Regions from separate parts of the Arthrobacter sorbitolis genome, predicted to be linked through region 2. Evidence: riboswitches for the same ligand, from Rfam matches in the RefSeq annotation. Region 2 holds a riboswitch; each other region holds the start of a gene.

Region 1 (5,062 bases), on a different contig from region 2:
CGACCCGGAAGAGCTCCCGCTCACTGGCGACGAGCCCGATGAAGTAGATCAGCGACGACTCCTTGATGAGCGAGATGAACTGGTTCACCAGGGCGGGCAGCACGCGCCGCACGCCCTGGGGGACCACCACGAGCTGCATGGACGAGCCGTAACTGAAGCCCAGGGCACGCGAGGCCTCCAGCTGGCCCTTCTCCACGCTCTGGATGCCGGACCGGAAGATCTCGCCGATGTACGCCGAGGCGATCAGCGAGAGGGCGAGGATGCCCAGGGGGTACGGGCTGGTGCTGCCCGTGACCTGCCGGAGGATCGGGCCGAGCCCCAGACCGATGAGCAGGATGATCACGACGGCGGGCAGCCCGCGGAAGATGTCCGTGTAGATGCGGGCGATCCACCGCAGCACCCGGTTCCGCGAGATCCCCATGATCGCGAGGATCATGCCGACGATCGTCCCGATGATCCCTGAGGCCAGGGCGAGCATGAGCGTGTTCGGCAGTCCGACGGTCAGGAGGTCGGGCAGGACTGCGGCCATCGCCTCCCAGTCGAAGAACGTCTTGCCGAGCTGTTCGAGGGCATCCATGCAGGGACCGCTACTTTACTTCCACGGCTTTGCTGCCGGGCTTCCAGTCGGAGGGCATCTCGCGGTCCGGGTACCACTCCTCGGTGAGCTCCGTCCAGGTGCCGTCGGCGACGACGGCGTCGAGGCCAGCATTGAGGGCGTCGATGAGGGGCTGGTTCTCGCTGTTCACGGCGTACGCGGTGAAGTTCTCGGTGTTGATGATCGTCTCGGCGATCGTGGTGTCGTCGCCCTCCTTCACCTGTCCGGTGGCCTGCTGCGACGGCGCGACCCACGCGTCCACCTGGCCGTTCTTCACGTTGGCGTACACGGTGTTGTAGTCCGGGAAGCGCACGGGCTCGAGGCCGAGGGTGTTGGAGACGTAGTCGTCCTGGACGGTTCCCTGGACCACGCCGATGCGGGTGCTCTCGGACAGCGAGTCGAAGCCGGTGACCGAGGAGCCGTTCTTCGCGACGACGGCCATGTAGCCGAAGTCGTAGCCGTTGGTGAAGCCGACGTTCTCGCGACGGGCCTCCGTCGTGGAGATCGACGAGGATCCGACGTCGTACTGCTTGTTCTGCACCTGGGCGAGCAGCGCCGAGAAGTCGGTGGACGCGAACTCCACCTCGAGGCCGAGCTTGTCGCCGATGGCGCGCAGCAGTTCGTTGTCGTAGCCGGTGAAGACGCCGTCCTCCAGGAAGATGTTCGGCGGTGCGTCGGAGAGCGTCCCGACGCGCAGCGTGCCGTCGGTGATGAGGCCGAGTTCCGCCGTGTCGATCTCCTCGACCGGGGTGGTGGTCTCGGTGGTGTACTTGTCCAGCGACTGCTGGTCGCTGCCGGCCAGGGCGTCGGTGGTCTCGGTGGGTTCGCTGCTGCTGCTGCTGCCGCAGGAGACGGTCAGGGCGAGCAGGGGCACGGTCAGTACCGCGAGGACCTTGCGGGAGAGGTTCATGGTGTCCTTCTTCGAGGCGGGCCCCGAGAGGGGCGCGCTGGGTGGGGCTGCTGGACGCCGGAGGCCGGCGGGGGAACGACTGGCTGCTGGGTGACACGCTCGCTGTTCTGGGCTGTGCGCGCTGTGGCGGGCGGACCCGGAGGAAACACCGGGACGGACCGCACGACGCCGTACTTGCCAACCGGGGGACTGGACCCGGCGGCCGAATCTTCACCTGGAGCACCCCACTACGGGAGAGGGTTGCTGTCCAGCCGGCCAGGGCCGATGGCTGGAACTCTTGATTTGAGCAAAACGCTAGGGCAGCACGGAGGGCCGGGTCAAAACGGGAACGTCACTATTCCGGTTCTTGACGTCGAAATCCGCCTCCTGGGGCGCATTGTGTGGCGGAGATTACACGAAACGGTCCACGAGTGCGGTGAGTTCGGCCGTAAGGGCGGCCGAGGTGCGGAGCTCCCGGCCGTCGAGCGAGAGGACCGGCGCGAGGAGCCGGATGCTCGAGATGAGCCAGACGGCGTCGGCCTCGAAGAGGTGGTGCGGTTCGAGCGGACCGTACCCGAGGTCCCACCCCTGCTCCTTCGCCGCGGTGAACAGTGCGGCCTGCGAGGTGCCCGCCAGGATCCCGCTCTCGAGCTGCGGTGTGACGAGGGTCTTCCGCCCGTCGCGCTCGTGGGCGAGCAGCACGGTGGAGGTGGGCCCCTCGAGGACCTTGCCGTCGGAGGAGGTGAAGATGACGTCGTCGGCGCCGGCGGCCTTCGCGTGGCGGATCGCGGCCATGTTGACCGCGTAGGAGAGGGTCTTGGCGCCCAGGAGCAGCCACGGGGCGCGCTGTGCCACGGTGCTGTCGTACCCGCGCTCGAGCAGGAGGACCTTCAGGCCCGCCTCGCGCTGCGCCAGCGTGGCCGCCGGGACGGGCGCGACCTGCACCCACGCCGTCGCGCGTCCGGCGCCCTCCATGCCGCGCGTGGCGACCAGCTTCACGACGGCGGTGCTCCTGCCCGGGTCCGCCGCGGCGAACTCGCGGAGGCCCGTGCGGATGGCACGGCTCCACGCGCCGGCGTCGGGCACCGCGAGGTCGAGGGCGGCGGCCGACGCCGCGAGCCTCGCCAGGTGCGCCTGTTCCTTCCGGGGCGTCCCGTCGACGGCCAGCATCGATTCGAAGACCCCGTCCCCGCGGGTGGCACCGAGATCGGTGGCCATCAGCTGCGGCTGCGCGGCATCCGCGATCCTGCCGTCGTCGGAGGCGGGGTCGAGGAACACGAGAACGGTCATGGGTCCCAGCGTATCGGCCGGAGGATCCGCGGTCGTCAGGTGAGTCTCACCTTCCGGGTGAAGAGTTTCTGCAGCAGGATGAACGCGAGGAGCAGGGCGCCGATCACGATGCGCGTCCACCAGGAGCTGAGGGTGCCCTCGTAGGAAATGAAGGTCTGGACGATGCCGAGGACGAGCACCCCCGCGAGGGACCCGAGCACGTAGCCGTACCCTCCGGTGAGCAGCGTCCCACCCACCACCACGGCGGCGATCGCGTCCAGCTCGAGGCCCGTGGCCGCCAGGCTGTACCCGGAGAGGCTGTAGAACGAGAACAGGATCCCGGCGATCGCGGAGCACAGTCCGCTGATCCCGTACACGAGGACCTTCGTGCGCGGGACGGCGAGGCCCATGAGCAACGCCGAGGACTCGCCGCCGCCGATGGCGTACACGGTCCGGCCGAACCGCGTCTGGTGCAGTACGTAGAACGCGGCGGCGACGACGAGCAGCGCGATCACGACGCCGGGGGAGACGAACAGCTTCCCCACCAGCGGGATCCTCGCCTGGGCCATGGACGTGAAGAACGGGTCCGTCACGGTGATGGAGTCGACGCTGATGACGTAGCAGAGGCCGCGCGCCAGGAACAGGCCCGCGAGGGTGACGATGAACGGCTGGATCTCGAAGACCTGGATGACCAGCCCCATGAGCAGGCCGAAGGTCGCGCCCGTCAGGAGCACGAGGGCGATCACCGCGACCGGGTTCCAGCCGGCCTGCAGGAGGGAGGCGGCGATCATCATGGACAGCGCGACGACGGAGCCGACCGACAGGTCGATGCCCCCGGTGAGGATCACGAACGTCATGCCCACGGCGAGCACGATGAGGAAGGTGTTGTCGATCAGGAGGTTGAGGAAGACCTGCCCGGACAGGAACCCCGGGTACATGGCGGCGCCGACGGCGAACATCGCGAGGAACAGGCCCACCGTCGCAAGGGTGGGCGCGTACCGCGCCCTGCCCTGCAGGCGGCTGATCCGGGAGCGGTCGAGCGGAGCGGGTGTGCGCGTGAGGACGGACATCAGACGGCCACCTCCACCGTGGACTGCTCGGTCACGGGACGCCTGCGCCGTCCCAGGAGGGTGCGGGCCCTGCTGGACTGCAGGAGGCAGACGATGATCACGACGAGCGCCTTGAAGACCAGGGTGGCTTCGGGTGGGATGCCCAGCGTGTAGACGGTGGTGGTCAGGGTCTGGATGATGAGCGCTCCGACGAGCGTCCCCACGAGGCTGTACCGGCCCCCGGCGAGGGAGGTACCGCCGATGACGACGGCGAGGATCGCGTCCATCTCGATGTACAGCCCGGCGTTGTTGGAGTCCGCCGCCGTGACGTTTGAGCTGATCATGAGCCCGGCGACCGCCGCGCACAGTCCGCTGAAGATGTACACGGTCCAGGTGATGGTGCGGGCATCGAGTCCGGCGAGGCGGCCGGCCACGGGGTTGATGCCCACGGCCTCGATGAGCGTGCCGAGGGCCGTGCGGCGTGTGAGCAGGCCCGCGACGCCGAACGCGGCCGCCGCGATGAGGATCGAGATGGGCAGGCCCAGGAAGAAACCGGCGCCGATCGCCTGGTAGGAGTCGTTGGAGACGGAGATGATCTGGCCATCGGTGACCAGCTGCGCCAGTCCCCGGCCGGCGGTCATCAGGACGAGCGTAGCGATGATCGGCTGGATCCCGATGACCGAGACCAGGAAGCCGTTCCACGCGCCGAGGACCAGGCCGGCGACGACGGCGATCGCGACGCCCGTGGCGGCGGTCCGCAGGGAGGTGGGGTCGGGGGAGCTGTAGATGTACATGCAGGAGATCGCGCCGGCGATCGCCGCGACCGCACCCACCGACAGGTCGATGCCCCGTGAGGCGATGACGAGTGTCATCCCGAGGGCGATCAGGAGGGTCGGGGCCCCGTTGCGGAGGATGTCGATGAGGCTCCCGAACAGGTGGCCGTCCTGGACGCGGACCGAGAGGAAGTCCGCGCGGAAGAGCTGGTTGAGCAGGAGCAGGAGGACCAGCGCGAGGACGGGCCAGGTGAGGCGGTGCCTCAGCAGCGCGCTCATGCGTTCGTCCCCGCGATGACCGTCATGACGTCTTCCATGGTGACTCCGTCGTTGGGTATGTCCGCCACCATCCGCCGGTCCTTGAGGATGGCGATGTGGTCGCTGAGACGCAGCACTTCCTCGAGTTCGGCCGAGATGAAGACGACGGACATGCCGTCGGCCGCCAGGCTGCTGATGAGCTTCTGGATCTGCGTCTTGGCGCCGATGT
Region 2 (5,062 bases):
GTGTTGGCCAGCCCCCGGAACGGGCTGTCCCCGGGGAGCGGCTCGATGGGCCACACGTCGATCGCCGCCAGGAACCGCCCCTGCTGGAGCCGTTCGAGGAGGGCGTCGTAGTCCACGACCGCCGCGCGGCTCACGAGGACGATGCGGGCGCCGGGAGGCAGCAGGTCGAGGGCCGCGCCGTCGAGCAGGTGGGTGTTGTCCGCCGTCGCCGTGGCGAAGACGAAGAGGAACTGGCTGGTGCGCAGGGTCTCCTCGAGACCGGCCGCCTGCGCACCCGTGTCCTCGATGACGGCGGCGGGGAGCCAGGGATCGTGGATGCGCACCGTGGTGTTGAAGGGCTGCAGCAGGCGATGGAAGCTGCGCCCCAGGTTGCCGTACCCGAGGATCCCCACGGCGGCGCGGTGGAGGAGGACGGCGTCGCCCGCGGACGCGCCGACGTACTGCTCGCGGCCGTCGCGCATCGCGCCGTCCTGGCCGCTGATGCCCCGGGCGAGATCGAGGGCGAGCCCCAGTGAGTACTCGGCGACGGCCTGCGAATAGGCGGACCCGCACCCGAGCACGCGCACGCCGTTCGCGAAGGCCGTGCCGTAGTCGACGTTCGGGAAGAAGTTGCCCTCGACATTGACGAGGGCCTTCAGGCCGACGGCACGCGCCAGCCGGTCGGCGCCCAGGTCCGGCTGCCCGACGATCGCGAAGGCCCCGGGCAGGTACTCCTCGAACAGGGCGTCGTCGGGTGCGTCCTCGAGATCCACCACGGTGAAGCCCTCGTGGAGCCGGGCGAGGGCCTCGGGCGTGAAGATCCTGTCCCGCTTCTGCGGGGCGGGCTTCAGCAGGACGACGGGTTTCGTGGGTTCGGCCATGGCTGGTCCTCGGTCTGTCGGGCTCACAGGGCGGTGGTCAGGTCGGCGTCGAGGGCGGCGCGGGGGTTGTGGGAGTGCCGGACGCCCACCGTGAAGGCTCCGGCCCGCCGGGCGAGCGCCAGGTAGGTGTCGCTGTCCTCGAGGACGACGCAGGGCGGGACGCACAGCTCCCGGAAGAGGGCTTCCTTGTCCCGCCCGGGTTCACGGCGGGCGACGTGCACGAACCGGGCGAGGTCCCACTTCCCGAGCAGCGCGGTGATCAGATCCGGGTCCCCGTTGGAGACCACCACCTGCTCGGCGGCGGTGCCGTGCACGGCCGGCATCAGCGACGCCGCGAGCCATGACGGGTCGAGGGTTCGGAGCGCCGCCGCGGCGACCACCTCGCCGCGCTCGCCGTGCAGGGCCGGGATCTCCCGCTCCGCGGCCGGGAAGCCGTCGGCGATGACGCGCTCCCAGATCCACTGCTCCGTGTGGCCCACGAGGTCGCCGAAGAAGCCGGACGGGAACTCGTGGTTCCGCCGTTCCGCGAGTTCGCGGTAGCTCGCCTCGTGCAGGGGTTCGGTGTGCCCGACGACGCCGTCGAAGTCCCAGATGATGCGCGCCCCGGCCGCCTCCCGCAGGATCCGCTCGGAGACCTGCCGTGCTGCGTCGTCGCCCTGCGGCATCGCGGACCCTTCGGTGGACTGGTGCCAGCCGTCGAGGGGCTGCGCCTGATGTCGGTCATCGTAGGGTTCCGACAGCAGGTCGGCCAACCGGGCCGTGCACAAGGGCGTCATCGAAGAACTTCCTCGCGTGACAGACCTCGTGTCGCCCGGCGTACGGTGGAGGGATGAGCGTGCCTACGGACTCCAGGGTCAGCTTCGACAGCCGGTTCGCGCGGGAACTGCCCGAGATGGCGGTCGCCTGGCAGGCCGACGACGCCCCCGCACCCCGCCTCCTGGCCCTCAACGGTCCGGTCGCCGCGGACCTCGGGCTCGATCCGGGGTTCCTCGGCTCCCCCGAGGGCCTCGCCCTGCTGGTCGGCACCTCGGTACCCGACGGCGCGACGCCCGTGGCCCAGGCCTACTCCGGCCACCAGTTCGGCAGCTTCAACCCGGGCCTCGGCGACGGCCGGGCGCTGCTGCTCGGCGAGCTGACCGACGTCGCGGGCCGCCTCCGCGACCTCCACCTCAAGGGCTCGGGCCGCACGCCCTTCGCGCGCGGCGGTGACGGCCTCGCCGTCGTCGGCCCCATGCTGCGCGAGTACATCGTCAGCGAGGCCATGCACGCCCTCGGCGTCCCGACCACGCGCTCCCTCGCCGTCGTCGCCACCGGACGCGAGGTGCGCCGTGAGACCATGCTGCCCGGCGCGGTCCTGGCGCGCGTCGCGAGCAGCCACCTGCGCGTCGGGAGCTTCCAGTACGCGGCCGCCACCGGCAACCAGGACCTCCTCACGCGCCTCGCCGATCACGCGATCAGCCGCCACTACCCGGAGGCCGCGTCCACCGAACGCCCCTACCTCGCGCTGTTCGAGTCGGTGCTGTCCGCGCAGGCGTCGCTCGTGGCGCAGTGGATGCTCGTCGGCTTCCTGCACGGCGTGATGAACACGGACAACATGACCATCTCGGGCGAGACCATCGACTACGGGCCGTGCGCGTTCATGGACGTCTTCGACTACGCCACGGTCTACAGCTCCATCGACCGCGGCGGCCGCTACGCCTACGCCAACCAGCCGCTGATCGCCGAGTGGAACCTCGCACGCCTCGCCGAGACCCTGCTGCCGCTCATCGACGAGGACCAGGAGCAGGCGGTCGCCCTGGCCGTCGGCGTGCTGGAATCCTTCCGATCCCGCTACGGCGCCGCCTGGCTCGCCGGCATGAAGGCCAAGCTGGGGCTGCCCGACGACGTCGACGACGAGGTCGCCTCGCCGCTGGCCAACGACGTCCTCACCCTGCTGCAGGAGAACCACGTCGACTACACGTCCTTCTTCCGGGGCCTCGGCTCCGTGGTGCGCGGCGACGTCCGGCCCGCACGCGACAGGGTGCTCGACGTCGCCGCGTTCGACGCCTGGGCCGAGCGGTGGCTCGCCCTCGGGCCCGACGCCGACGCGATGGACCGCGTCAACCCGGTGTACATCCCGCGGAACCACCTCGTCGAGGAGGCCCTGGAGGCCGCGACCGCGGGCGACCTCGATCCGCTCACGCGGCTCGTCGACGTCGTCGCGAACCCCTTCGAGGAGAGGCCGGGGCTGGAACGCTACGCGGCCGGCGCGCCGGACGACTTCGGCCGGTACACGACGTACTGCGGGACCTGAGGCCCGGGCTCCCGGAGTCGCTCCGCGAAGGAGGGGCCTCCTGCGTCGCCGCATGACCCCCTATGGTCGCCGCATGACCCCGTATGACGGGCACCACTGGCGCTCCCTGCGGCCGGTGCGCTTGACTGGGTCCATAACCATCCCGAGCGGCCGAGAGACCTGGATCGACGACGCCGCAGCAACCCTCCCCGTGTAGCAACGGGGAACGGTGCTACTGCCAGGACCGATGGAGTTGCTTCACGCTTTCGTTGGTCTCCCCCGCCGTGCGCGCGCACGTCCGGTGGTGACTGCTGGCTGTCCTGTCTGCCCTCCATCGGGCGATGATTCAGGAGCCCCGCGTGACGACAGCACACCCCCGCACCCTCAGCACACTCGCCCTGCTCGGCGCAGCAGGACTCGCCCTCACCCTCTCCGGGTGCGGCGGAACGGCCGCGGCCGGCGAGGACGACACGTTCGTCTTCGCGACCGGCAAGGACATCTCCTGCCTCGACCCCCACGTCAACGGCGACATGCCGCAGGCGTCCATCGCTGCCAACTACCTGGACTCCCTGGTGTCACAGGACAGCGAGGGGAAGATCCATCCGTGGCTGGCGACGGACTGGTCGGTCTCCGACGACGGCCTGACCTACACCTTCACCGTGCGCGACGACGTCTCGTTCACCGACGGGACGAAACTCACCGCCGAAGCGGTCAAGGCGAACCTCGACCACATGGTGGATCCGGACACCCAGTCCGGCACGGCCGGAGGCTACCTCAAGCCCTACGTGGGAACCGAGGTCGTGGACGACACCACCGCCGTCGTCACCCTCAACCGCCCCTACGCCGCGTTCCTCGAGGTCCTCGCCCAGCCGTTCCTCGGCATCGAATCCCCCGAGGCGCTGAAGCGTCCGCAGGCCGAGAACTGCAACTCCCCCGTGGGGACCGGGCCGTACAGGATCGTCGACTACGTCCCGCAGTCGAAGGTCAGCCTCGTCCGGAACGAGGACTACAACTCGGCCCCGCCCTACGCGGAGCACGAGGGTCCGGCGCACCTCGAGAAGATCGAGTGGCGCATCGTCCCCGAGGACTCGACCCGCTACGGGCTCCTCCGCGCCGGGCAGGTGGACGCCCTGGACCTCATGCCGTCCGTGCATTTCGGTGAGGCCGAGGCGGACCCGAACGTCGAACTCATCCTGCAGGACCGGCCGGGCAACCCGACCAACCTCATCCTCAACACCACGCGCGCCCCGTTCGACGATCTGGCCGTCCGCAAGGCCTTCCTGCACAGCGCCTACGTGGACGCCGGGATCGACAGCGTCTACTTCGGCACCGTCACCCGGGCCGGCGGACCCCTGAGCTCCACCACGGGCTTCTACTCCCCCGACTTCGAGCACGTGTACGACCCGGACCCCGACGAGGCGGCCCGCCTGCTCGACGAGGCCGGCTGGTCGGAGCGCGACGACGAGGGCTACCGCGTGAAGGACGGCGAGCGCCTCACCGTGCACTTCCCCTACACGCCCGGAGCCTGGCCCACGGCGCACCAGGCCCTGGTCACCCAGATCCAGGCCACCGCGAAGAAGGCCGGGTTCGAGGTGCTGATCGAGAACGGCGACGGGGCGACCGTCAGCGAACTGGGGAACAACTTCGCGTACGACCTCCGCGCCGACTACTGGAACACCAACACGGCCGATGTCCTGCGCATCGTCTTCTCCTCCGAGTACACCGAGTCCGCGGGCTTCGTGCCGAACGGGTCGGGCTTCCGCAACCCCGGCCTGGACGGCATCCTCAACGACGCCCTCGCCACGGACGACCCCGCCGAGCGCGAGGACCTCTACTACCGGGCGCAGCAGATCGTGAGCGACAACGCCCTGCAGCTGCCGCTGTACAACCAGGCCAGCCAGGTGGCGCTCCGCAGCGACCGCTACGAGAA
Region 3 (5,062 bases), on a different contig from region 2:
CGAGACGCCGCTGTTCATCATGTACACCTCGGGGACGACCGGGAAGCCGAAGGGCCTCGTGCACACCTCGGGAGGCTACCTGACGCAGGCATCGTGGAGCTTCGAGCATCTCTTCAGCCACCCCAACCCGCTGCAGCGCGGGCAGGACGTGCACTGGTGCACGGCGGACCTCGCCTGGGTCACCGCGCACACGTACGAGCTGTACGGACCGCTGTCCAACGGTGCCACGCAGGTCATCTTCGAGGGCACCCCGAACACGCCGCACCCGGGCCGCCACTTCGAGATCATCGAACGGTACGGCGTCACCAGCTACTACACCGCACCCACCCTCGTCCGCTCGCTCATGGGCTGGTTCCCCGACGGCGTGCCGCCGGGCTACGACCTCTCGAGCATCCGCGTGCTCGGCACCGTGGGCGAGGCCGTGAACCCCGAGGCGTGGCGCTGGTTCCGCAGGAACCTCGGACGGGACGAGGTGCCCGTCGTCGACACCTGGTGGCAGTCCGAGACCGGCGCCACGGTGCTCTCCCCCAGCCCTACCGACACCGACTTCAAGCCCGGCTGCGCGGCACGTGCCCTACCCGGGGTCAGCACGCGGATCGTCGACGAGGACGGCCGGGCCGTCCCGCCCGGCGAGCAGGGTCTCATCGTCGTCGACCGCCACGGACCCGCCATGGCGCGGACGGTGTGGGGGAACCCGCAGCGCTACCTCGACGCCTACTGGCGGAAGTTCGCGAGCCGGGGCTGGTTCCTCGCGGGCGACGGCGCGCGGTACGACGACGACGGCGACACCTGGATCCTGGGCCGTGTCGACGATGTCATCAACGTCTCGGGGCACCGCCTGTCCACCATCGAGATCGAATCGGCGCTCGTCGCCCACCCTCTCGTCACGGAGGCCGGCGCATGCCCGATCCCGGATCCGCTGACGGGTCACGCCATCGCGGCCTTCGTGGTCCTCACCGCCGGCGCGGACCATGGGGCCGACGTCGCTGCGACGCTGCGCGCCCATGTGGCGGAGGCGATCGGACCGATCGCGCGGCCCTCGGCCGTCGTCGTCGTGCCCGATGTCCCCAAGACGCGGTCCGGGAAGATCATGCGGCGCCTGCTGACGCAACTCTACGAGGGCAGCCCCCTCGGGGACACCACGTCCCTGCAGAACGAGGGGTGCATCCCCGGGATCCAGCACGTCCTGGCGGCGCGGGGCTGAAACCCGCCCGCCGCCCGCCCGGACGGATCCCGCTTAAAGAAGGAAGCGGCAGGCGCCCCGTCCAAGCACCTGCCGCTTCCCGCGTGTGGTTCGTTCAGGAATCAGACCCGGACGAAGGATGCTCCCGGAAGGTCCGAGAGAGGGTGCTGCATGGTGAGGTTCGACCCGTTCATGCCGCTGCTGATGACCTGGCCGCCACCGGCGTAGATGGCCACGTGGCCACCGGTGATGACGATGTCGCCGGGGGCGGGGGTCGCCACCGTCGCGCCGTACTGGAAGAACTGCGACGGGCCGAGGTCGCCCGCGGCGATCCCGGCTGCGTGCAGCGCGTTCTCGACGAGCACGGTGCAGTCCTGGACCGCTCCGGCCGCGAGCTGCGACTGGGCCGACGCCAGGAGGGTCCCACCGGCGCCGCCGGCTGCCGGGGTGACCTCGGCCGAGGCCAGGTAGACGCCCGAACCGGGGGCTTCCGACACGGCCGGGGCCGGGGCGGGAGCAGGAGCCGGGGCGACGGCCGCAGCCTGCTGGACGACCGGCGCCGGGGCGACGACCGCTGCCTGCTGCACGGGAGCCGCAGGAGCGACCGCGACAGGAACGGAGACCGTCTGCGCGGTTGCCGCTCCACCCGTGGGGATCACGATGGAGTCACCGGGGAAGATGACGGACGCGAGGGAGAGCCCGTTGGCCGCGAGGACCGCGGTCAGGTCCGCGCCGTAGCTCGCCGAGATGCCGCCGAGGGTGTCGCCGGCGACGACGGTGTGGGTCGCGTCGGCTGCAGCGGCCGGAGCCGCGGGAGCGGCCTGGACGGCGGGAGCGGCCTGGGCTGCCACGGCTGCCGGTGCCGGCGTCGCGGCCTGCTCCGTGTAGGACCCGGCGTGGGCGGTGCCGACGACGCTGAGCGCGAGGCCCGACGTGACGGCGACGACGGCAACGGGACGCCCCACCATGGTGGCGTGGGCCTTCGCGGCGCGGGACAGGCCCTGCAGTGCGAGATTGCCGTCGATTGCGGCGCGGTGGCGCGCCGAAGAGATCTTTCGTGACATGGATGTATACCTCTCCCATGCCTGCGGGGTGAGCTGTCGGGTTCGGATGGGAGTCACCCGGGCGCGTGCACCAGCTGATCAGCTGCTGCGATGCGACTTAACCCCAAGGACGTCGGCAGGTGTTGCTGCGCGCCCACTGGAACTGTGGTTCCCCCGTCCCCGCCGTGATGTGTGCGAACGTATCCGGGACGACGGCGGGGCTCGGCATTTCGTCCAGGAGCGCCTCACATAGGCGGAGGCACCCGACGAACATAGCCACTGCTCGGACGTTTTGTCACATTCACATAACGCCGCGTACCCTACCCCCCGGTACGGGCCGATCGCCGGCGACGGAACGCGAGCCCCGTGCATGCAGCACTGAGGACGAGGAGCACCGACTGCTGCAGGTAGAACCAGGCGCTCGCCGTCGGATCAGCGCCGATGGCCGCTGCCACGAGGCTGCCGGACAGCGCGGCCGTCAGCGCCGCCCCGACACAGAGGAGCGTGCTCCAGAATCCCTGCTCGTGGGTACGCTCCGCCGCCCTCCAGCTCTCCATCCCCCCACCCTATGCGGGAGGGACGGGCGCGGCATGCGGCGGGGCTCGCTCACACGGGGACACATTGTTTGGTTCCCCGGCGGCTCGGTGTCAGACTCGATCTGACCATCCCGAGCGGCTGAGAGATCTGGCTCACTGACGCCGCAGCAACCCTGGCCTCCGCATCCGACGCGGCGACAGAAGGGTGCTACTGCCAGACCGATGGAGGATCCGATGAGCGTCGCCGACCTTTCAACCCCCCTGAAATTCGCCTACTGGGTGCCGAACGTCAGCGGGGGCCTGGTCGTCTCGACGATCGAGCAGCGCACCAGCTGGGACTTCGACTACAACAGGAAGCTCGCCCGGATCGCCGAGGACGCCGGGTTCGAATACGCCCTGTCGCAGACCCGCTACGCCGCGTCGTACGGAGCGGACAAGCAGCACGAGGCGACGTCGTTCTCCCTCGCCCTCCTCGCCGCCACGGAGAAGCTGAAGGTGATCGCCGCGGTCCATCCCGGCATGTGGCACCCGGGCGTCCTGGCGAAGTTCATCATCACCGCCGACCACATCTCGAACGGCCGTGCCGCCGTCAACATCGTCTCCGGCTGGCTGAAGGACGAGTTCGTGAACTTCGGCCTGGAATGGCTCGAGCACGACGAACGCTACGTCCGCACCGAGGAGTTCATCCGGGTGCTGCGCGGCCTGTGGACCGAGGAGGGGTACAGCCAGTCGGGCAGGTACTACGACATCCGGGACTTCACGCTGAGCCCCGCCCCCGTGGACGTGCCCGGCCGCCCGCACCCCGAGGTCTTCTTCGGGGGCAACTCGACGGCGGCCCAGGCCACGGCGGGTCGGGTGGCGGACTGGTACTTCTCGAACGGCAAGGACCTCGAGGGCTTCAAGGAGAACATCGCGGGCGTCCAGGCGTCCGCCGCCGAGGCCGGGCGGCACCCCCGGTACGGGCTCAACGGGTTCGTCATCGCCCGCGACTCCGAGAAGGAGGCCCGGGACACGCTGCGTGAGATCGTCGAGAAGGCGCATCGGCCTGCCGTCGAGGGCTTCCGCGACGCCGTGCAGGAAGCCGGAGCCTCGACGAAGGACGGCAGGGGCATGTGGGCGGACTCCACGTTCGAGGACCTCGTCCAGTACAACGACGGCTTCAAGACACAGCTCATCGGTACGCCCGAGCAGATCGCCGAGCGCATCGTCGAGTACAAGAAGATCGGCGTGAACCTCTTCCTCACCTGCTACCTGCACTTCCAGGAGGAGGTCGCGGCCTTCGGCACGGACATCCTCCCGATCGTCCGGCAGCTCGAGGCGGATGCCGCGCGCGCGGCGGGGGTCGACTTCGATCCTGAGGCCACTCTCCCAGTCCACGAACCCACCAAGGCAGGTATCTGATGGCAGAACGTTCTTTCGGCTTCCGTACGCGTGCCCTGCACGCGGGCGGCACCCCCGACGCCACGCACGGCGCGCGCGCCGTACCGATCTACCAGACGACGTCGTTCGTGTTCAAGGACACCAATGACGCCGCCAACCTCTTCGCGCTGCAGAAGTACGGCAACATCTACTCGCGCATCGGCAATCCCACCGTCGCGGCGTTCGAGGAACGCATCGCCTCCCTCGAGGGCGGCATCGGCGCGGTGGCGACGGCGTCCGGCATGAGCGCCGAGTTCATCACCTTCGCGGCGCTGTGCCAGGCGGGCGACCACATCGTCGCCGCCTCGCAGCTCTACGGCGGGACCGTCACGCAGCTGGACGTCACGCTGCGCCGCTTCGGCATCGAGACCACCTTCGTACCCGGGACCGACCCCGCGGACTACGCCGCCGCCATCCGGGAGAACACCAAGGCCGTCTACGCCGAGGTCATCGCCAATCCGTCCGGCGAGATCGCGGATCTCGCAGGGCTGGCGAAGGTGGCGCACGATGCCGGCGTCCCGTTCATCGTCGACTCCACCCTGAGCACCCCCTACCTCGTGCGGCCCATCGAGCACGGCGCGGACATCGTCATCCACTCGGCCACGAAGTTCATCGGCGGACACGGCACCACGCTCGGCGGCGTGGTCGTGGAGAGCGGCCGGTTCGACTGGGGCAACGGCAAGTTCCCCACCATGACCGAGCCCGTGCCCTCGTACGGGAACATCCAGTGGTGGGCGAACTTCGGCGAATACGGGTTCCTGACGAAGCTGCGCACCGAGCAGCTCCGTGACATCGGCCCGGCGCTCTCGCCCATGTCGGCCTTCCAGCTGCTGCAGGGCGTGGAGACCCTGGCGCAGCGCCTGGACGAGCACCTGGAGAAC
Region 4 (5,062 bases), on a different contig from region 2:
ATGGCGGTCCCGCCGACCACGCCGATCGCCGTCGCGCCGACGCCGACGTACAGGGAGGTGGCGGCGCCGTGGGCGATCCGTGTGTAGTTGTCGGCGCCGGAGTCGTCGGTCCCGAACCACGCGGAGGCGCCGGGCGCCTCGAAGCTGCGGGCCGGGTTCACCGCGTACGGGTCGGCGGGGGCGAGGAGGCCCGGGGCGAGGACCGCCGTCGCGAGCCAGAGGAGGAACGCGGAGGCCAGCAGGATGCCGGGGCGGACCCTTCGGCGGCGACGCCGCACCCGGTCGGTGCCGGCCGGGGCCGTCCGCCGGGGCGGGAGCGCCGCGGGAGGGGCGACGGCGGGCGGGATGGTGCGTGGGGCGATGCTCATGCCGTCACCACTTTCGGGTCGATGAAGGTGTACAGGAGGTCGATCACGAGGTTCACGACGACGTAGACCGCGGCCGAGAGGAGCACGATCCCGATGATGACCGGCAGGTCCTTGTTGTAGACGGAGGCCAGGGCGAGGGAGCCGATGCCCTGCCGGCTGAAGAGGGTCTCGACGACGACCGACCCGCCGAGCAGTGCGGCGACGACGAACCCCGACATGGTCAGGACCGGGATGGCCGCGTGCCGGAGGGCGTGCCGGATCCGGACCGGGAGGTCGCGCATGCCGCGGGAGCGGGCCGTCAGGATGAATGGCTGCTCCAGGACGTCCTCGAGTTCGTTCCGCAGGACCTGCGAGAGCGTCCCGAAGATCGCCAGGGCGAGGGTGAGTGCCGGGAGGACCAGGGCGGCGGGCCCCTGGTTGCCCCCGATGGGGAACCAGCGCAGGGTGAACGAGAAGACGATGAGCAGCGCGAAGCCGATGATGAACGTCGGCGTGGCGGCGAAGACCACCTCGATGCCCGAGACGATCGACCGGATCCAGGTGGCGCGCTGCGCGGACAGGATCGCGACCGCGAAGGTCAGGGGCAGGGCGACGACGGCGGCGGCCGCCGCGAGTGCCGCCGTCGCGCCGATCTGCTGCCCGATGGCCTCGGTGACGGGCAGGCGCAGCCTGTAGGACTGCCCGAGGTCGCCCTGCAGGAGGTTACCGACATAGCTGCCGTACTGGACGACGAACGGCTGGTCGAGGAGGTAGTCGCTGCGGACCTGCGCCAGTGTCTCGGCGGTGGGCCGCGCGTCCGGTCCGCCCAGGATCAGCAGCGCGGTGTCGCCCGGGATGAGGTGGACCGCGAGGAACGTCAGCGTCGCCGCGCCCCAGAGGACGCCGATGCCGACCGCGAGCCGTGTGAGGATGCGGCGGAGGACGGTCACCTACTCGGCCTTCCAGGCGTACGTCAGGACGGGCACCGGGTGCGAGGTGTCCACGGTGACGTCCTGCACGGTGTTCGCGTAGGCGAACTGGCTCGGGTTCTCGTAGAGCGGCACACCGGGCACGAGCTCGAGCAGCCGGTGCTGGGCCTTCGCGTAGGCTTCCTCGGCCTCGGGTCCGTCGTCGGCCTCGCGCGCCGCGGAGAGCAGTCCGTCGAGTTCGGGGTCGTTCACGTAGGACGAGTTCTGGCCGATCCGTTCGCCGGTGATCTCGGAGGAGTGGTAGCGGATGAACAGGACGTCGGTGGTGTTGGTGTGCCATACCCCGGCGAGGGCGTCGTAGTCGCCGGCGTAGCGCAGTTCCGTGAGCTGGGCCTGGGGGAGCTGGATGATCCGGAGGTCGAAGCCGACCTTCCTGGCCTCGCCCTGCAGCTGGACCAGCAAGGGGCTCGGCGTCGAACTCTCGACCGTGGGCACCTCGACCGTGAGCCGCTTCCCGTCCTTCGTGCGGAAGCCCTCGTCGTCGCGGCCGGTCCAGCCGGCATCGTCGAGGAGCTGGTTCGCGCGTTCCGGGTCGTGGGTCAGGACGCCCTCGACCGACGGGTCGTAGTACTTGCTCTGCTTCGACAGGAAGCCGTCGATCGGGGTGTAGGTGCCGAAGCCGAGGCTCTCCGTGACGGCGTCCGTGTCCACGGCGGCGGCGAACGCCTGGCGGACCGCGAGGTCGTCGAACGGCGCGCGGCTCAGGTTGAAACTGAGGACGTAGGGGCTGCCGGTGCGGGGCAGGTTCTCGTACGTGAAGCCGGGGTCCTCCTGCACCGCGGCGGCGTTCTGCGGTGCGAGGTTCTCCGTCAGGTCGTACTGGCCGGAGACGAGGGACTGGTGGCGGATGACGGGTTCGCTGACGAGCGTGACCTCGACGCCGTCGAGGTACGCCTCGCCGTCGCCCTCGAGCCACGCCGGCGCCCAGTCGTAGCCCTCCCGCTTGGCGTAGCTGATGCTCTGGCCCGGCTGGTAGTCGGCGACGGTGAAGGGTCCGGTGCCGATCGGTTCCTGGCACAGCGTCTCCGGGGACTCGGCGATGGCCTTGCCCGAGTTCATGCCGAGCCAGGACTGCGCGAGCGTGTAGAGGAAGGGGGTGTAGGGGTAGGCGAGGTGCGCTTCGAAGGTGTACTCGTCGATCACCGTGCCGTCCACGTACGGGGCGATGTACGCAGCGGCGAGGGGCGACTTCGTGGCCGGGTCCCTCATGTGCTCGAAGTTCTGCCCGAGGACCTCGGCGTTCCAGGGCGAGCCGTCGCTGAAGGTCACGCCCTGCCGGAGGTGGAACGTGTAGGTCCTGCCGTCCGCCGAGACGTCCCAGGACTCGGCGAGGTAGGGGGCGATGTCCCCGTCCTCGTCGAGGGTCACCACGTTGTCGTAGATCAGGCGGCCCAGGAACTGCTGCTGGGTCGCCGAGATGCCGTGGCCGTCGAGGCAGCCGGGCTCGGCCGAGATCGACACGTCCAGGATGCCGCCGGGCACCGGGTCGCCGTCCGGAGCGGAGGCCGGACCGGCCGGACCGGCGCACCCGGTCAGGACGGCGAGGAGGCCGACGGCGGAGAGGGCCGTCAGCCGCCGGAATGCGAGGCGATTCCGGGCAGGGGGTAGTGCGGATGCATTCATGGTGAATTCCTCGGAAATGTTCCGGCACAGCGCACAGCGCGAATTGCCGGGGGTCGGGAAGAAAGGAGGAGACGCGGACGGGACGCGCCGGAGTTGTGCTAGGGGAGGGCCGTACAGCTCACGATGAGTGCCTTTCGGAGTGCTCTTGCCTGCACCGGACCAGCACCAGGTGCCGAGGAGGAGGCCGCTTCGTCATCCGAACCACCCAGGAACATGGGGTTGGCGCGCGGTCCAGTCGGAGCTTGGCGACCGCGTCTCTTGAAGCTGGGACAACCATAGGCAGATGTCCGGGGAATTCGACGAATAAAAAGAAATGTGACACCCCGGCCATTGCGTCCTGAAGCGTCGGAGAGCGGGAATTCCGCCAGTCAATTCAGCCCAGGCTGACGGTGCCGTCGTCGAGGATGCGCCAGCGGGGATTGTGGGCGATCTCCCACGTCACTCCGATCGGATCGCTCACGAGGGAGTGGAGGATGCCGCCGAAGGCGCTCTCCTGCGGCTCCTTGAGGACCGTGGCGCCGGCGCGCGCCATCGCGGTGACGACGGCGCGGACGTCGTCGGGGGACCCCACGTTGTGGGACAGGGTGACGCCGGCCGGTGCGGGCGCGACGTCGAGTCCGAGGTCCCGGGCGAACTTGTCCGCGAGGAAGAACCCGAGCAGCATCCCGGGAGCCACCTGGTAGAAGATGACCTCGTCCGGGACGTCGAGGACCGGCGTCCAGCCCAGTCCGCCGTCGTAGAACGACCGTGCGGCGTCGAGGTCCGGTGTCGCGACAGTGAGGAAGTGCAGCTGCTGATCCATGGCGCGGGCCGGACGGCGGCGTGCGCGGACGGTCGGGGCGGCTTCAGTGGGCCCGGCGGAGCGGGTGGGTCTCCCGGTACCTCTGGATATGGAGGGCGAGCTTGCGCTCGGCTTCGCGACGCCGCTCGCCCTGACGCTTGAGCTCGGATTCCGAGAGCGGATGTGCGACGCGGTATACGTGGTCTCCCGTTGCGGCGGGCACGGGCGAGGGGGTACGGAGGCGCATGGGTCGGGCCTCGGACTGCTCAGTGGTCATGGCTGTGTCCTTCGTCGTCAGGGGGTGCGGAACCGATCGCGCGGCGGCCGACGCGCACCTTCGTCATCCCAGGGACTCCTGCCAGTCCTTGAGTGCAGCCAGTATGCGCCACGATCGGGAATCCCTCTAGGGTCTTTCGGCCGGATTTCCCGGCGGCAGCATCCTGGGTGGGGAGATGGGGCTGCTGACGCGTGGGCGGGCGAGGATATACAGTGCCGTATGCGCCCTGAGCCTGCTGTGGAGATCGAGCGGAAGTTCGACATCGATGACGACGTGCCCCTTCCCGCTCTGGAGGACGTCCCCGGGATCGAGGCGGTGGACCAGCCGGTGGAGTACCACCTGGAGGCCGAGTACTTCGATACCGAGGACCTGCGGCTGGCTTCCCGCCGCATCACCCTGCGACGGCGGACCGGCGGCGAGGACGCCGGGTGGCATCTCAAGCTGCCGGCCGGGCCCGACGAGCGCCACGAGTACCATGAACCGCTGCGCAAGGGCTCGGCGGTGCCCAAGTCGCTCCTGAAACTGATCCGGGTGCACGTCAGGGACAGCGCCCTCGTTCCTGTCGCCCGGCTGGACACCCGGCGCGTCGTCCACCACCTGCGCGGTGCCGAGGGCCGGATCCTCGCCGATGTCATGGACGACCACGTGCACGCCGAGGTGCCCGGGTCCGCGCCGTCCACCCTGCGCTGGCGTGAGTGGGAGATCGAACTGGTCGAGGGCTCGAGGGATCTGCTGGGCGCCGCGGAGGCCGTCGTCACGGCGGCGGGTGCACGTGCCGCCGCTCACCGGTCGAAGCTGGCACGGATCCTGGGCGACCGTGTCCCGGACGAGCCCGCGGCGCCCCCGGTCCCGACCCCGGGTGGTCCGGCCGGCGACATCCTGCTCGCCTACCTGCGGGAGCAGGTGACCGTGCTCCAGCAGCAGGACCCCCGGGTGCGGGTCGACGGGCAGGACGCGATCCACCGGATGAGGGTGTCCATCCGGAGGGCACGGTCCGTCCTGGCGACGTACCGGACCCTCCTCGACGACACCGAGGCCGTCCGGC

What was found. Region 2 has a riboswitch for S-adenosylmethionine ahead of ACX80K_RS13100 (ABC transporter substrate-binding protein). Riboswitches for the same ligand answer to the same signal wherever they lie in the genome.
Region 1: linked by a shared signal. The riboswitch ahead of ACX80K_RS05685 (ABC transporter substrate-binding protein) and the one ahead of ACX80K_RS13100 (ABC transporter substrate-binding protein) in region 2 are both predicted to bind S-adenosylmethionine.
Region 3: linked by a shared signal. The riboswitch ahead of sfnG (dimethylsulfone monooxygenase SfnG) and the one ahead of ACX80K_RS13100 (ABC transporter substrate-binding protein) in region 2 are both predicted to bind S-adenosylmethionine.
Region 4: linked by a shared signal. The riboswitch ahead of ACX80K_RS02310 (ABC transporter substrate-binding protein) and the one ahead of ACX80K_RS13100 (ABC transporter substrate-binding protein) in region 2 are both predicted to bind S-adenosylmethionine.

The regions. Positions count from the first base shown of each region.
Region 1 is NZ_JBTNDM010000002.1:219,832-224,893, forward strand. It holds gene ACX80K_RS05680 (amino acid ABC transporter permease) at 1-577, opposite strand, end outside; gene ACX80K_RS05685 (ABC transporter substrate-binding protein) at 588-1,505, opposite strand; SAM riboswitch class IV at 1,671-1,788, opposite strand; gene ACX80K_RS05690 (aminodeoxychorismate lyase) at 1,896-2,774, opposite strand; gene yjfF (galactofuranose ABC transporter, permease protein YjfF) at 2,810-3,823, opposite strand; gene ACX80K_RS05700 (ABC transporter permease) at 3,823-4,854, opposite strand; gene ACX80K_RS05705 (sugar ABC transporter ATP-binding protein) at 4,851-5,062, opposite strand, start outside.
Region 2 is NZ_JBTNDM010000007.1:83,527-88,588, reverse strand. It holds gene ACX80K_RS13115 (NAD(P)-dependent oxidoreductase) at 1-860, opposite strand, end outside; gene ACX80K_RS13110 (HAD family hydrolase) at 884-1,636, opposite strand; gene ACX80K_RS13105 (protein adenylyltransferase SelO) at 1,690-3,153, shown strand; SAM riboswitch class I at 3,288-3,386, shown strand; gene ACX80K_RS13100 (ABC transporter substrate-binding protein) at 3,492-5,062, shown strand, end outside.
Region 3 is NZ_JBTNDM010000009.1:87,264-92,325, forward strand. It holds gene acs (acetate--CoA ligase) at 1-1,204, shown strand, start outside; gene ACX80K_RS14380 (LysM peptidoglycan-binding domain-containing protein) at 1,306-2,247, opposite strand; cyclic di-AMP (ydaO/yuaA leader) riboswitch at 2,253-2,463, opposite strand; gene ACX80K_RS14385 (hypothetical protein) at 2,547-2,783, opposite strand; SAM riboswitch class I at 2,886-2,991, shown strand; gene sfnG (dimethylsulfone monooxygenase SfnG) at 2,997-4,163, shown strand; gene ACX80K_RS14395 (O-acetylhomoserine aminocarboxypropyltransferase/cysteine synthase family protein) at 4,163-5,062, shown strand, end outside.
Region 4 is NZ_JBTNDM010000001.1:467,518-472,579, forward strand. It holds gene ACX80K_RS02300 (ABC transporter permease) at 1-368, opposite strand, end outside; gene ACX80K_RS02305 (ABC transporter permease) at 365-1,297, opposite strand; gene ACX80K_RS02310 (ABC transporter substrate-binding protein) at 1,298-2,959, opposite strand; SAM riboswitch class IV at 3,096-3,223, opposite strand; gene ACX80K_RS02315 (VOC family protein) at 3,333-3,761, opposite strand; gene ACX80K_RS02320 (hypothetical protein) at 3,805-4,017, opposite strand; gene ACX80K_RS02325 (CYTH and CHAD domain-containing protein) at 4,237-5,062, shown strand, end outside.